DNA from 2 places in the Neobacillus sp. GCM10023253 genome. Region 2 is predicted to be linked to the other one. Evidence: a T-box and tRNA genes for the amino acid it is inferred to sense, from the RefSeq annotation. Region 2 holds a T-box; the other holds one or more tRNA genes.
The links. A T-box is a leader RNA that pairs with one kind of tRNA and senses whether it is charged. The one in region 2 lies ahead of serS (serine--tRNA ligase), so its partner is inferred to be a tRNA-Ser.
Positions count from the first base shown of each region.

Region 1: it has a tRNA-Ser gene. The T-box ahead of serS (serine--tRNA ligase) is inferred to sense a tRNA for this amino acid. The anticodon was not compared.

Region 1 is NZ_JBHSHV010000006.1:19,765-27,729, reverse strand. It holds gene ACFPA1_RS07610 (MFS transporter) at 1-143, shown strand, start outside; gene ACFPA1_RS07605 (HPr family phosphocarrier protein) at 258-515, opposite strand; gene ACFPA1_RS07600 (DUF429 domain-containing protein) at 691-1,350, shown strand; gene ACFPA1_RS07595 (DUF3298 and DUF4163 domain-containing protein) at 1,424-2,044, opposite strand; gene ACFPA1_RS07590 (DUF1904 family protein) at 2,191-2,520, shown strand; gene ACFPA1_RS07585 (YecA family protein) at 2,571-3,734, shown strand; gene ACFPA1_RS07580 (alpha/beta fold hydrolase) at 3,906-4,733, shown strand; tRNA gene ACFPA1_RS07575 (tRNA-Ser) at 4,899-4,989, shown strand; tRNA gene ACFPA1_RS07570 (tRNA-Leu) at 5,017-5,101, shown strand; tRNA gene ACFPA1_RS07565 (tRNA-Asn) at 5,112-5,183, shown strand; RNA gene ffs (signal recognition particle sRNA small type) at 5,183-5,267, shown strand; gene ACFPA1_RS07555 (MerR family transcriptional regulator) at 5,309-5,863, opposite strand; gene ACFPA1_RS07550 (cell wall hydrolase) at 6,259-6,945, opposite strand; gene ACFPA1_RS07545 (glycosyl hydrolase family 28 protein) at 7,297-7,965, opposite strand, start outside.
Region 2 is NZ_JBHSHV010000024.1:927-7,601, reverse strand. It holds gene serS (serine--tRNA ligase) at 91-1,368, opposite strand; T-box leader at 1,425-1,647, opposite strand; gene pdxT (pyridoxal 5'-phosphate synthase glutaminase subunit PdxT) at 1,704-2,297, opposite strand; gene pdxS (pyridoxal 5'-phosphate synthase lyase subunit PdxS) at 2,299-3,180, opposite strand; gene ACFPA1_RS22490 (D-alanyl-D-alanine carboxypeptidase family protein) at 3,348-4,673, opposite strand; gene guaB (IMP dehydrogenase) at 4,925-6,388, opposite strand; gene ACFPA1_RS22480 (YaaC family protein) at 6,495-6,675, shown strand, end outside.

The DNA of each region.
Region 1 (7,965 bases), on a different contig from region 2:
TTGGAACGCATCTATTTTCGTTCAGTGCTGCGGGTATCCTTGCGCTTCTAGCCAGCTTAGCATCGATAACTTTACCTCAAAGTCTATCCTTTTCCAAGCCGATTAAACTTGGAGAAAAGCATAACGTAACAACTGGACAATGAGAGTGGTTAACTGGAGTTAACTAAACACATAGACGACCTAATAAGGTTGTCTTTTTGTTTTTAAAAACGTGAGTTGAAGCGGAGGCATGGGGGAAGAAGAATAGTCCCCATGTGTCAGCTAAACGATTCAAGCTTTTTCAATAAGTGTTCTAGTGCTTCCTTTTCATCATGACCAGAGGTTTCTATGGTTACTTGTTGTTTGTTTCCTAACATGAGTGTCGTTACACCAAGCAATGATTTCAAGTTCACTTTTCGGCCTTTCTGCGTTAGAGAAATTTCAGAATGAAATCGTGAAGCTTCCTGAACTAATTGAGTAATAGGTTTTAAGCCCAGAACATCTTTGTTATTAAGTTCAACAGTTTGTTGCATCATAAAAAAACTCTCCTTTCTAAACTTAATTATTCTTTTCAAAAGAATAATCGCTTCTTTATAAAACTATGGTGATTTACCCCTTAGTATTAAGGATTTTAATTGAATACTGGCCTTATTGTCATAAAATTTGTAAGAAGATTTTCCATAATATTTATAGAAAGTGATGGAGCATTTAATGAAAATCATTGGGATTGATTTATCAGGACCGAGCAATCGTAAAGATACTGTCTTGGCTGTATTTGAAAAACAAGCTGGTGCTTTAAAATTTATCAAACAATTAAGTAATATTGGTGATCTGGAAATATTAAATGAAGTTATGCATCAAAGTCAGAATGATGAAGTGGTAATCGGAATCGACGCTCCTTTATCATATCAGGATGGCGGCGGGGACCGGCCGGGTGATAAGGAGCTAAGGCAGTACATCGTGTCCTTAGGGATGAAATCCGGTTCCATTATGCCACCGACTTTTAATCGAATGGTTTATCTTACCTTAAGAGGGATTAAGCTTAGCAGGGAAATCGGAAATTTGAAAACTGAGAATCCTATTTCGATGGTGGAAGTGCACCCGGGTGCCGTTATCGGTTCAAGAATTTCTCGGAGTAATCTTGAGTATGTTTTGAGCTATAAGCAGGATTTGGCTGCGAGGACATTCATAAGAAAATGGTTTAAGGAGCAAAAATTGACCGATCTGCCGGTTGGTATAGAGGAAGAAAGTCATTCCATTGATGCCTGCGCCGCGGCATTAGGGGCTTGGCATTGGCGGGATAAGCAGTTTCGTCCTAAGTGGAGTTTACCTGCAAATCTACCCCTGCATCCGTATGATTATTGTTGTTGATAAACAAAACAGGTATTGTTACAGCACTGGCCGATTACACCAGCTTCAACTGTAATCGGCTTCTTTATTGGTATTAATTATTTTCTGCCATCCGTCCAAGCGGGCCGCTTTCATCTAAAATATCCTGAAGCTCATATACCGATATTGGAAACAATGGAAATCCAAAAGCATATGGGGTAATGTCATAAAGCTGGAAGTAGATGACGAGTGCTTTGTCAGCGATGTAAAAGTCCTGATCAGGCTTTATGCTGGTGAAATCGCCAAGAAGGAAAATATCCCGTTTTTTGATTTGCTCCTGAATAAGGGTTGTGAGCCTTTTGATATAATTACTTCCAGGTTTGAACAGGTCTTTGAGTTGTACCAGTGTTTCTTTTTGAAGGTCGAAGGTGAGGGATTTGATATAGGTCATTCCGTGTGCAGCATGTTCATGATACGTATAATTCGTGAGGTTTAAGCTCAATACATTGCGCTGGTTGTTTTTCATTTCAAAAGTTCCTAGCATTTCACAGACAGTGGAGGGCATATCCCCAACCTGAGTGTCAACCAGCTTTTGGGTTTGTTGCACAATGGCCTGATTGATGGATCTTTCCAGCTGTTGGTTGCGGTGGTTAACCACTTGTGGATAAATAACTTCCTTTTTGGGACCGCTCCTATATATATACGGTTTGACATCTAAGGGTAATATGATTGGCATTTCTCTCCGCCCTTTTTCACTTATCTTATTCGCGAGCGGATGGCAGGTGCGCTTAGAAAAAATCAAATAGGTTCGTCGAGGATTTTTTTATGGTAAAATATCGGAAAGATCTTCCGGATATTAACTTTTTGAGGAGGGAATTAAAAGTGCCACAATTAATTTTTAAAGGAGTAAGTGTAGAGCAAGTCAAAAAAATTAGTTCACCTTTGGTAAAGGAATTGGCTGAACTCTGCGAGTGTGAAACTGATAATTTCACTTTTGAAATTGTGGATTCGATTTTTGTATTTAATGGAGAAGAAGTGCCAGGTTTTCCGTTTATTGAAGTGAAGTGGTTCGATCGGGGCCAAAAAGTTCAAGATGAATTTGCAACCATCACAACCAGGCATGTACATAGTCTGGGAATTCCAGATGTAGAAATCGCCTTTAGTGTGTTTTCTGAGTCAGATTATTATTTAAATGGGAAAAGCTTTTCGTAATTTTCATTTACCAAGTTGTTAGAAAAAAACAAACTCAGAGGGAGTTTAGCATGACATTTTTAGAAAAAATAAAACCACATTTAACTAGTGACGATATTTTAATTCAGGAAACGGTCGTTTACGCGTTGCACGATTATCCATATGTCCCTGAAGAGTGGACGGTGCAATTACTGCAAGAAGCTTTTAGAAACAAAGAAAAGCAATCCTCGATTTTAATCTATCTAGATAATCAGACGATTAATGAGGAAGCAGTCAAGGTCTTGATTGAAAATATTCCCAGCATGGACAAGTCCAAGGTTCATTTAGCAATTAACCTGCTTTTGAAAATTGAACCTGAACTTGCTCTTACATATAGGGAATCCTTGGAAAAATATATCCCCAAGGATATGTGGGCCATTTATGAGTTAACTGCAAATGGGACGGAAGAAGAAGTTTATATGGAATATGGAGGCATCTTAAGTGATCTTGACCAAGCAAATCCATATCAGAACAATTTATACATAAAGGGCAAAATATTAGCTGCCTGTATAGTGGAAAACGGCTGGGTGACGGAACGGGAAATCGACATTATACTTCGCGAGGAAATGGAAGAACAATGGTTTTCTTTTCATGGAATTCTAACGATTTATATGATTGGCTTGTTAAAAATAGAAAAATATATACCTCTGCTGACAGGCTTGTTGGGACGCGATGAAGATATGTTGCTTGAAGAGGTCGCTGCTGCGTTAATTCAGTTTCAATCGGATGACGTGGTGAAGGAAGTCGCGCCATATTTATATAGAGAGGATTCGATTATTTTTGCAGCTTCCGTTGTTGAAAATATTAAAACTGGCTTCGCCCTTCAGGTTTTACGAGAGGCCTACGATGCTGCAGAAGAAATCGGTGACCAAGATATTCTTATTGAATCCATTAGTCATCATTTCTCTAGAGAGGCACTTCCTGAAATCAGCCGCCATATGAAAAACGAGTATACCTCAAACTTAGTGGATATAGAGCAGACAGTTTATAGTTACTATTCTATTTTAGGCGAGAAGCATCCTGAATTAGAAGTCTGGAAAAAAGTTGCCCTTGAAAGGGAAATGGACTTTAGAAATGCCAGTAAGCAAAGAACGTTGGGTAAACATGAGCCAATTCGGAACGAAACGAAGGTAGGGCGCAACGATCCATGTCCTTGTGGAAGCGGGAAAAAATATAAAAAATGCTGTGGGAAATAGATTTTTTGGAATCACATGGAAAAAGACCAATTATATCATTGAAGAGAAGGATGTCTCATAAAGCTGAGGCATCCTTTTCTTTTTAACGGAAAAGGAAAGGATTTTACCTTTTTTTGTCGAATTACTGTGAGAATGTAAAATCCTTACATTAGAAACAATCGGAGGTACAGAATGATTACGAAAAAGACACTAACCATAAATGATCAAAAGATTTCTTATATTGATGAGGGCGGCAAAACTGCCCCGCCCGTTTTGCTAATTCACGGCGTTCCAGAATCCAGCATGCTCTGGAAACATATTATCCCTGAAATTGCTGCATTAGGATTTCGGGCGATTGCACCGGACCTTCCGGGATTTGGTCAGAGTGACCGTTTTCCATACGAGTCTACTTGGGAAAATTATGTTACGTTTATCAATGATTTCATGCAAGCACTAGAATTAGAAAAAATCCATCTTATCGTCCATGACTGGGGTGGAATGATTGGATTAAGATGGGCATGTGACAATCCGGATAAAGTGGAAAGCTTGATTATAACCGACACAGTTTTGTTGCCTGGATATACGTGGCACCCACTCGCCCAAAAATGGAGAACGCCTGGTTATGGTGAAAAAGTAATGGAAGCCATGGCCAATAAGGAATCATGGATGGCAGGGATGAAAAAGGAGATTCCGTCTGTAGAAGAAGGGATATTGGAAGACTTCTTTGCAATTTTTGAATCGGCTGAGAAAAGGAACGTAATTTTAGAATTATATCGCTCTGCCAATCCACAATTAACGGAACCGTATTTGAATCTTGCTGCCATAAAGAATCCTGTTACGATTCTATGGGGTGAAAATGATCCTTACATTTCAACTGATTTTGCTTATCAGACCCGTGACCAACAATTCCCGCACGCAGGGGTACATATCATTCCTGAAACAGGGCATTTTATTCATGTTCAGACTCCCGATAAGGTCATTCCACTTATAAAAGAACATTTTTTATCGATTTTAAAATAACTAAATTTAATGGAGTCTCTTTTTGCGGAGTCATGAGGACAGCCAGATTGAATATTACTTGAGAATGTCTTCATCGCAGGGGAGTTAGTTGTTTTAGATTACCAAAATTTACAGCTGGCTCCCAATTTTAAAAGATGATATATTTGTTTTGTAAGTTATTACTACAGAGAAGTACTCAAGCGGCTGAAGAGGCGCCCCTGCTAAGGGTGTAGGTCGGGTAACCGGCGCGAGGGTTCAAATCCCTTCTTCTCTGCCATTCAAATAAGATTATTTAAAACATCATGCGGGTGTGGCGGAATTGGCAGACGCACCAGACTTAGGATCTGGCGCCTTCGGGCGTGGGGGTTCGACTCCCTTCACCCGCACCAGAAATATTATTCCGCAGTAGCTCAGTGGTAGAGCTATCGGCTGTTAACCGATCGGTCGTAGGTTCGAGTCCTACCTGCGGAGTCATAGTCCAACAAGGCAACTAAGAAAGGGTCAGGGCGGGAACGCAGCAGCCATAATTAGTGAAATTGTGTGGGCTATTACATACGGACACATCAAAAAAAGCTAAACCCTAACATTAATTGGGTTTAGCTTTTTTTCCATGTAAACCAATTCCACCATTTCTTCTGAGTGGCAGTAGCAATTTCCTTTTCTATGCTTCTAATGCGTTCAACTTCTAGTTTATTTAAATATTCTACATGCCGTAAAATTTGATTAATTTTTTCTTCTTGGCAGGCTTCCCGTACAGCCTTTTCCTTCAAGAGTTTGATTAAATCCAAGTTTATTTGCTCTAAATGTTCAATACGTTCCATTAATTCTTCATGGTTGCAATTGTGCTCAACAACTTGGCCGCTAGTATTCTGTATGGGTTCTATTTCCGTAACAATGTCTGTATTTTTTTCTTCAGAAACCCATTTCATCACAGCTTCTGCTGAATGTTCCATTGTCATACCCTCTTGTTTGCTGAATTCCATTAATTTACGGAATGTATGAACATCCTTATCAAAATAGATTCGATGACCTCTATTATTACGATGAACAAGATACCCATTACCTTCGAGGAGAGTGGCGTATTTCCTTAAGGTACTAGCATCTATTTCAAGCAATTTCTGTACATCACTAGGTGAATATATTTCCGTCATTCATTTCACCTCTATTAAATACATTTTAAATCAGTAGCTGGAGAATTCATTACTGTTATTAGCCCGTTGTTATTTAATAAATAGGTTAAAAGCGATTGAAATAAGCCAACCCAGTGCAAGAAAAACTGATAGATATGTACCTAAACCAACTAAAATCTCTGCCATGATTCCTACTCTACTCCTTTAATTCGGGCTTTGGTTTCAAATCTCTTCAATACAATGTCATTATAGCAGGTGATTTTTTAAAATTTGTCGAAACTAGGAAGGTTAATCAATTTGTAAAAAGACTGTTAACTTCCCTTAATAAAAGGTGGGAATGTAACAAGTATTCATGATAGTGAAAACCCACCAAAAGTTTACCGATTTGGTGGATTCCAACGACTAACGATTTTAAATTATTTAGCAAATACGTGATGGCCAATTGTCATTACTACTGGACGAGTACGAATCCATTTATCCGTGGCAATAGCAGGATTATAAAAATAAACAGAATCGTTTAACCGATCTTTTCTGGTCAATGCCTCTTCGACTGCTTGTCTGGACTCATCTGATGCTGGCTTCTTAATCTCACCATTTTGAACGGGTGAAAAGGCATAGGCATGTCCAACTACTTGATTAATAACGCCTGTCACCGTTTTCGGGAAATGAGGTGATTCTACTCGGTTTAATACGACAGTCGCAACGGCTACTTTTCCTTGATAGGATTCGCCTTTTGCTTCTGCTTCTACTAATCTGGCAAAAAGGTCTTTCTCATTATTTGAAATGGAAATAGCCGGTGGTTCTGGTTGTTTTTCAGGCATTTGCCTAGTGATTCCTATTTCGGGTTTTGTAGAGTGGAGGGCTACTTCTTTTGTTTTCTCGGGCTGTTGCATAATTTCTTCTGTATCAATCTGATTGTAATTGCTAGTATTGTCTTGCTGATCATTCTCGGTAATACCACCATATTTTTGCTCAAGGCTTATAGGTATATTTTCTGTTACGACACGGTCTTCGGTAATAGCCTCGGCACTTTTACTTATTCCTATGAAAGAACTTGTAGCTACACAAGCTACAATTAATGTTTTTATGTATGTTTTTTTCATGTGTGCTACCTCCTGAATTTTTTGCTTTATATTACTCTACCATTGGATGGTATTTAATTTACAGAACGATAGCGTTACATTTCTTTTTAGTTTGATGAACAAAATTTCAGAAAATAATCAATTATGACATGATACCTATTTTAGTGTCACAATCGAACCAATATTTCGAAACATAGGAATATCTATCCAAAAATGTTTAGGATTCTTTGCATATACAAGTGGTTCTTAACAGGTGGAATGAATTATTCGAAAAAGATAGTAGGGGAGAAGAGGGAGATTTATCATCAAAAAATTTAAAATAAAAAACTAGCATCAGTTAGTTGCTACAGATGCTAGTTTTTTACATAATTCTTATTTTTTTGATAGATCTACTGGCCAATCAGTATCTGGAAGTGACTTCCCATCAACTATAAGATTTTGATAGATGCTGCCAGCCTGGAACGTATTACCGTCATTGATGTTGACATTTTTCATTGTAATATTTCTAACATATTGGAAATACAATGGTTTGTCAGCATGCACTGTGACGTTCTCCAATGTTAGGCCATCAACAGGGCTTTCATATAGTCCTTGGAAGAAGGAAGCTTCTTGGGCACCTTCAGCGATAATATTTTTGATTGTAATATTTTTAATGTAAGGTGTTGTTTCATCAATTACACCAGTAAATGGCAGTGGAGTACCGTTAGATGTATAGTTAGAGTTAATATTAAATACATCACCTGCAATATCTTTCATCATGATGTTATCAAATGTTAGATTTTCAATGGTACCGCCACGTCCGCGAAGAGTTTTCATGCGAATACCAATGTCAGTTCCGTCAAAAATATCATCTCTTGCTACAACATTTTTAATGCCGCCGGACATTTCACTGCCGATTGTAACGCCGCCATGCCCATGCTTCATGATGTTGTTACGGATTTCGATGTTTTGACTTGGTCTGCCAATTTGTCGGCCTTCAGCATCTTTACCAGATTTAATCGCAATCGCATCATCACCAACATTAAAGGTCGAACCATAAAT
Region 2 (6,675 bases):
AAGTTAATTTATCATATATTTAACCCTGTGTCAACATTATTAATATGCCATTAAAAAAAGTCGCTATTCAACTTGGTTATACATTGTTTATTACGGCTTTATGACGTCGCGGCCACCCATATATGGACGCAGCACAGCTGGAATTACGACACTGCCGTCATCCTGCTGGTAGTTTTCCAGAATAGCTGCAACCGTACGGCCGATCGCGAGGCCAGAGCCATTAAGTGTATGCACATGCTCCGGTTTTGCCTTAGGGTCGCGGCGGAAGCGGATGTTAGCCCGTCTTGCCTGGAACGCCTCAAAATTACTGCAAGAAGAAATTTCACGGTAAGTTCCATAGCTCGGGATCCACACTTCAATGTCGTACTTTTTTGCTGCTGTAAAGCCAAGGTCGCCCGTACACATGCTTAACACACGGTATGGCAATTCCAGTAATTGAAGAACCTTTTCGGCATCAGCGGTCAGTTTCTCCAGCTCTTGATAAGAGTCCTCAGGCTTTACAAACTTCACAAGCTCAACCTTATTGAATTGATGCTGGCGAATTAATCCCCTTGTGTCACGCCCTGCAGAACCAGCTTCAGATCGGAAGCAAGCGCTGTAGGCTGCAAAGCGGATTGGCAGCTCTTCACCGCTTAAAATTTCATCGCGATAATAATTAGTGACCGGCACCTCTGCGGTCGGTATTAGGAAGTAGTCCTCACTTTCAATTAAAAAGGCATCCTCTTCAAACTTTGGCAGCTGTCCTGTTCCAGTCATGCTGGTACGATTCACCATATATGGAGGCAGTATCTCTGTGTAACCATGCTCATCGACATGGAGGTCAAGCATGAAGCTTATTAACGCGCGCTCAAGGCGGGCACCAAGACCTTTATAAAAAACAAAGCGGCTGCCGGTCACCTTTCCTGCTCGTTCAAAATCAAGAATTCCCAAATGGTCAGCTACATCCCAATGTGGTTTCGCCTCAAAGCCGAACTCGCGGACCTGGCCCCATTTGCGGATTTCTACGTTATCGTCTTCTGTCTCGCCGATAGGCACAGTTTCATGGGGAATATTTGGAATGCTAAGCAATAATAGCTCTAATGTTTCCTCAACGCCTCTTAGTTCATCGTCGAGTTCCTTGATGCGGTCGCCAACCTCACGCATTTCCTTGATAAGGTGATCGGCATCCTGCTTCTCGCGTTTTAATACAGCAACTTGCTGAGAAACTTCATTCCGCTTGGATTTCAGTTTTTCCGCTTCGACAATTAATTCGCGTCGTTTAACGTCTAAATCTTCAAATCGGCCTAAGTCTGTTAAATCTTCCCCGCGATGCTGCAGCTTTTCTTTAACTTCGGCAAAATTGGTTCTTAAATACTTCAAATCCAACATGCTTAAACACTCCTTTATTATTTATCCGAGGGCAAACAAAAAACTCCCGCCCCTAAAACAGGGACGAGAGTTAACCCGCGATACCACCCTGGTTGACAGACGAATCTGTCCACCTTAAAAATGTAACGGTTTTTCACCGAGAGTCCTTACTAGCCTCGTGATGAGGTGTTCCGCACTCTACTCGAGGAGGGATTCACAAGTCTTATTCACCGGTTCACACCAGCCACCGGCTCTCTTTAGAATAAACTTCTTGCTACTAGTTCCTCTCATTGCTTTTGCATATTTCTAATTTGTATAACTTAGAGTACTATATTTATTTGCCAAAAGCAACCAATCTATACAGGCTGTTTTTGATTTTTTGCTTCTTTTACCATCTCAACAAAGTAAGCTGTAAGACGATGGTCATCTGTTAGTTCTGGATGAAACGAACAGCCTAAAAATTGCCCTTCACGCGCTAAAACAATGCGGCCATCATGCTTTGAAAGAATCTCGACATTTTCGCCTGCCTCTACGATATGCGGGGCCCTGATAAAGACTGCAGGGAAGTCACCTGCGACATCTTTCACAGAAAGGTCGGCCTCGAAGCTATCCACCTGACGTCCAAAGGAGTTGCGTTCAACCGTAACGTCCATCACACCTAGGTGAGGCTCACTGTATCCGACGATGTTTTTTGCCAAAAGAATAAGGCCTGCACAGGTACCGAACATTGGTTTACCTTCCAGGGCAAATTCCTTTAAGGAATCCATAAAATCATATTTATCGATCAGCCGGCGCATTGTCGTGCTTTCTCCACCAGGGAGAATAAGGCCATCAACGTCCTTTAATTCTTCTTTGTGTTTAATGGCAACGGCTTCGACACCACAAGCTTCTAATGATTGAATATGCTCACGAACTGCTCCTTGTAATGCGAGAACGCCTACTTTAATCATTTTACCACCCACGCTCCTGCATGCGAGCTTCAGGGGCTAATGAAGAAATTTCGATACCCTTCATTGGAGTTCCAAGATCCTTTGAAAGTTCAGCAATCAATTTATAGTCTTGGTAATGAGTTGTTGCTTCAACAATCGCTCTTGCAAATTTCGCAGGGTTTTCTGATTTAAAGATACCAGAGCCAACGAATACACCGTCTGAACCTAATTGCATCATTAACGCTGCATCAGCAGGTGTTGCAACACCACCAGCAGCAAAGTTAACAACAGGAAGGCGGCCATTGCGCTTAATTTCAAGCAATAATTCAAATGGTGCACCTAATAGCTTTGCTTCTGTCATAAGCTCATCTTCGTTCATGCTTACAACCTTGCGAATCTGTGCGTTAACCTTGCGGATATGGCGGACAGCTTCTACGATGTTGCCAGTTCCGGGTTCGCCTTTTGTACGAAGCATAGATGCTCCTTCGCCAATACGGCGGGCAGCCTCTCCCAAGTCGCGGCAGCCGCATACAAATGGAACAGTAAAGTCACTCTTTAATAAGTGAAACTCTTCATCAGCAGGTGTTAATACTTCACTTTCATCGATATAGTCTACACCAAGTGCTTCAAGTACACGTGCTTCCACAATATGGCCGATACGAGCCTTAGCCATAACAGGGATTGAAACAGCGTTAAGAACCTCTTCGACAATTCGAGGATCTGCCATTCTAGCAACGCCGCCAGCTGCACGAATATCAGAAGGTACGCGCTCTAGCGCCATTACCGCTACTGCGCCTGCTTCCTCAGCAATTTTTGCCTGTTCTGCATTAACAACGTCCATGATGACGCCGCCTTTTTGCATTTCTGCCATCCCACGTTTTACCCGATCCGTACCTGTTTTCATTTGTAAATCCCCCTTGTTTTTCCACGTCGAAAACGTTGATTATTTAGAAAATTCCTATTAATTCGATTGAATTATTTATTCCATAAAATCATTAAAGCAACAAAAAAGGATTCCTGTCAAGACAAGAATCCTTTCCAACATTTTACTTATAGGTTCTTTAGAGCTAATTAGAACCAGCCTTTAACACTGGAGGAGATGCCTCCCCAGACATCACCGAAAAATCCTCCGATGCCCCGCATCATTAGGACAAACCAATTTGCTTTCTCAACATCTTGGGCTGCAATGACATCTACTTGTAATTTGCTTTTGCCTTCCTCAGTTAAAAAGTTGACCTTATCGCTGTTTTTAGGCTCTATTGTTAAATAGCCGACCTTATCACCTTTTTTGATTGGTGCTGTTAGTTCACCTTTTTTGTTAATTTTATTTTTATCTAATACCAGTACCGGTTTATAATTTTCCTTTTCGCCATTTTCAATGACCATATTGATGGCTGACTTTGTATAAACTTTTACCTGGTCATTCTTCCCCTTAATAACAGGTATCGTTTTATGGCCCTTTACCTGATAATGCTTTGGTACAATGGTTTCTTTTGTTGTATTGGCAAATGCATAGTCAAACATTTTCTTAGTCTCATCGAAGCGGGCCTTATAGTCCCCTTTGCCGCTCGCATCTTTAGCATTTTGCACAACTGTGATAAACCGTTTGCCATCACGGCTGGCAGTACCGGTAAAACAGTAGCCGGCAAAATCGGTGGTACCCGTCTTAAGTCCGTCGACACCTTTATATCCATAATCCAAAGAAGGAAGCATCCAGTTCCAGTTGATCATATTAATTGCGTCAGAAGTGCCTTCACGAAATGTTTTCTTCGGTATGCTTGCCGTCTTTAACACTTCGGGATATTCATTGACTAGGTGGAAGGCAAGACTCGCTACCGCTCTTGGAGACATGACGTTTTCGTCTGTTTCACCGGTGCCTTCCGGATGCATGCCACGATATTCGGCATTATTTAAACCTGATGAGTTTACAAATTTATAATCCTTTAAGCCTAACTTTTTGGCTTTTTCATTCATCATTTTCACAAAATTGGTTTCAGACCCGGCAATTGTTTCGGCAATAGCAATCGTTGCTGCATTGGCAGAATAAATAACCATCGCTTCATACAACTCGCGGATTTTATATGTGCCGTCCTGGCGCAATGGAACATTCGACAATGCGCGGTCTTGGGAAATTTTATAAACAAGATCACTGACGTTATATTCCTGATCCCATTTCACTTTTCCATGTTTAATGGCATCTAGTAAAAGATATTCAGTCATCATTTTTGTCATGCTGGCAATCCCCATGACAGTATCAGCATTTTTTTCGTATAACACTTTGCCTGATTCAGCATCTACTAATATGGCACCGTCCGCGTTGATGTTTAACGCTGCGGCTGCTTCCGCTTTATCTTGGCCCATGCCGGCAAAAAGGCTGAAGAACAAAATAACGGCCATTGCACTGGCAAGATACTTTTTAAAAACATGTTTATTCACATTAACGCCCTCCAAGATTTTTTACACTTTGGTTATTTTAACATAACTGCTTTATAAATCATAGAGAGAGCATCGAAGCATTCTTTTGCCAATTTTGATAGACTGCTAGAAATAGATAGGGCTTTTTTCATACGTAGTAGTAGTTGCTTTCCGCTCCAATCAACTAAGTAAAAAAATAAGAGCAGACTAAAAATCTGCTCTTACGTTGTTATTTACATTGAGTAGTTTGGTGCTTCTTTGGTGATTTGAACATCGTGCGGATGGCTTTCTCGTAAGCCGGCACCGGTCATTTTAACGAATTGCGCGTTCATTCGTAATTCTTCTAGGTTTTTCGTACCACAGTAGCCCATACCTGCACGTAAGCCGCCGACTAATTGATAAATGGTATCTGCCAATGGTCCTTTGTACGGAAGGCGTCCTTCGATGCCTTCTGGGACAAACTTTTTATTGTCCTCTTGGAAATAACGGTCTTTAGAACCCTTTTCCATTGCTGCGACTGAACCCATGCCGCGGTATACCTTAAAGCGGCGTCCTTGGAAAATTTCTGTTTCTCCAGGGCTTTCTGTTACCCCTGCAAGCATGCTTCCCAGCATCACGGCATGTCCGCCTGCTGCCAAAGCTTTGACGATATCACCAGAGTATTTAATACCACCGTCCGCAATAATCGTTTTCCCGTGTTTCATGGCTTCACCAGCACAGTCATAAACAGCTGTTATTTGCGGTACTCCGACACCAGCTACAACGCGTGTCGTACAAATCGAACCTGGTCCAATTCCAACCTTAACGACATCTACTCCGGCTTCGATTAAGGCCCTGGTTCCCTCTGCAGTGGCTACGTTTCCGGCGATAATCGCAAGGTTAGGGTAGGCATCTCTAATTTGCCTTACAGTGTCTAGCACACCCTTGGAATGCCCGTGTGCAGTATCGACTACGATTACATCAACGTTAGCCTTCACCAGCTTGTCGATCCGTTTCATCGTATCGCTTGTCACCCCAACTGCAGCTCCTGCCAATAGACGGCCTTGGCTGTCCTTTGCGGAATTTGGGAACTCAATCACTTTTTCAATGTCCTTAATTGTGATTAAACCTTTTAACACTCCCTGATCATCCACAAGAGGCAGCTTTTCAATTTTATGCTTTTGAAGAATTTGTTCAGCTTCCTTCAAGGTTGTCCCAACTGAAGCAGTAATTAGATTTTCCTTCGTCATGACATCAGAGATCTTGAAAGAGTAATCCTGAATAAAACGAAGGTCCCTGTTGGTGATAATGCCAACCAGACGCTGTTCCTCCATGTTGTTAACGATTGGAACACCTGAAATACGATATTTCCCCATTAGATGCTCTGCATCAAATACTTGGTGTTCAGGAGTCAGGAAAAACGGATCAGTGATAACGCCGCTTTCTGAACGCTTAACCTTTTCAACCTGTTCAGCCTGCTGTTCGATGGTCATATTCTTATGAATAATTCCAAGGCCGCCTTGGCGGGCCATAGCAATTGCCATTTCGGATTCCGTGACTGTGTCCATACCTGCACTTATAACTGGAATATTGAGCTTTACCGCAGGAGTTAACTCCACCTGCAAACTCACGTCGCGTGGCAGCACCTCTGATTTGCCAGGAATCAATAATACATCATCAAACGTTAATCCTTCTTTTGCGAACTTACTTTCCCACATATTAACAGCCTCCAGGTCAAAAAATATTATTTGTAGGTTATCAATTGGACAAAATACTGTCAAGGAAGAAATATTAGTAAGATTTTTCTGAAAAAGGTGATCTGCTTTGAATACGCCATTTAAAGGCTGGAAAAGCTACTCATGCTTTTTTTCAGCTGAATACTGTCAGCACTATTTGAAAAATAGCTATCTAAAGGGGAATATTGAGAATCCTGAACAAAAGAGCTATGAGAATGGATATGCCTTTTTATATTATCTCGAACATGGGCAAATCTATTATGAACAGG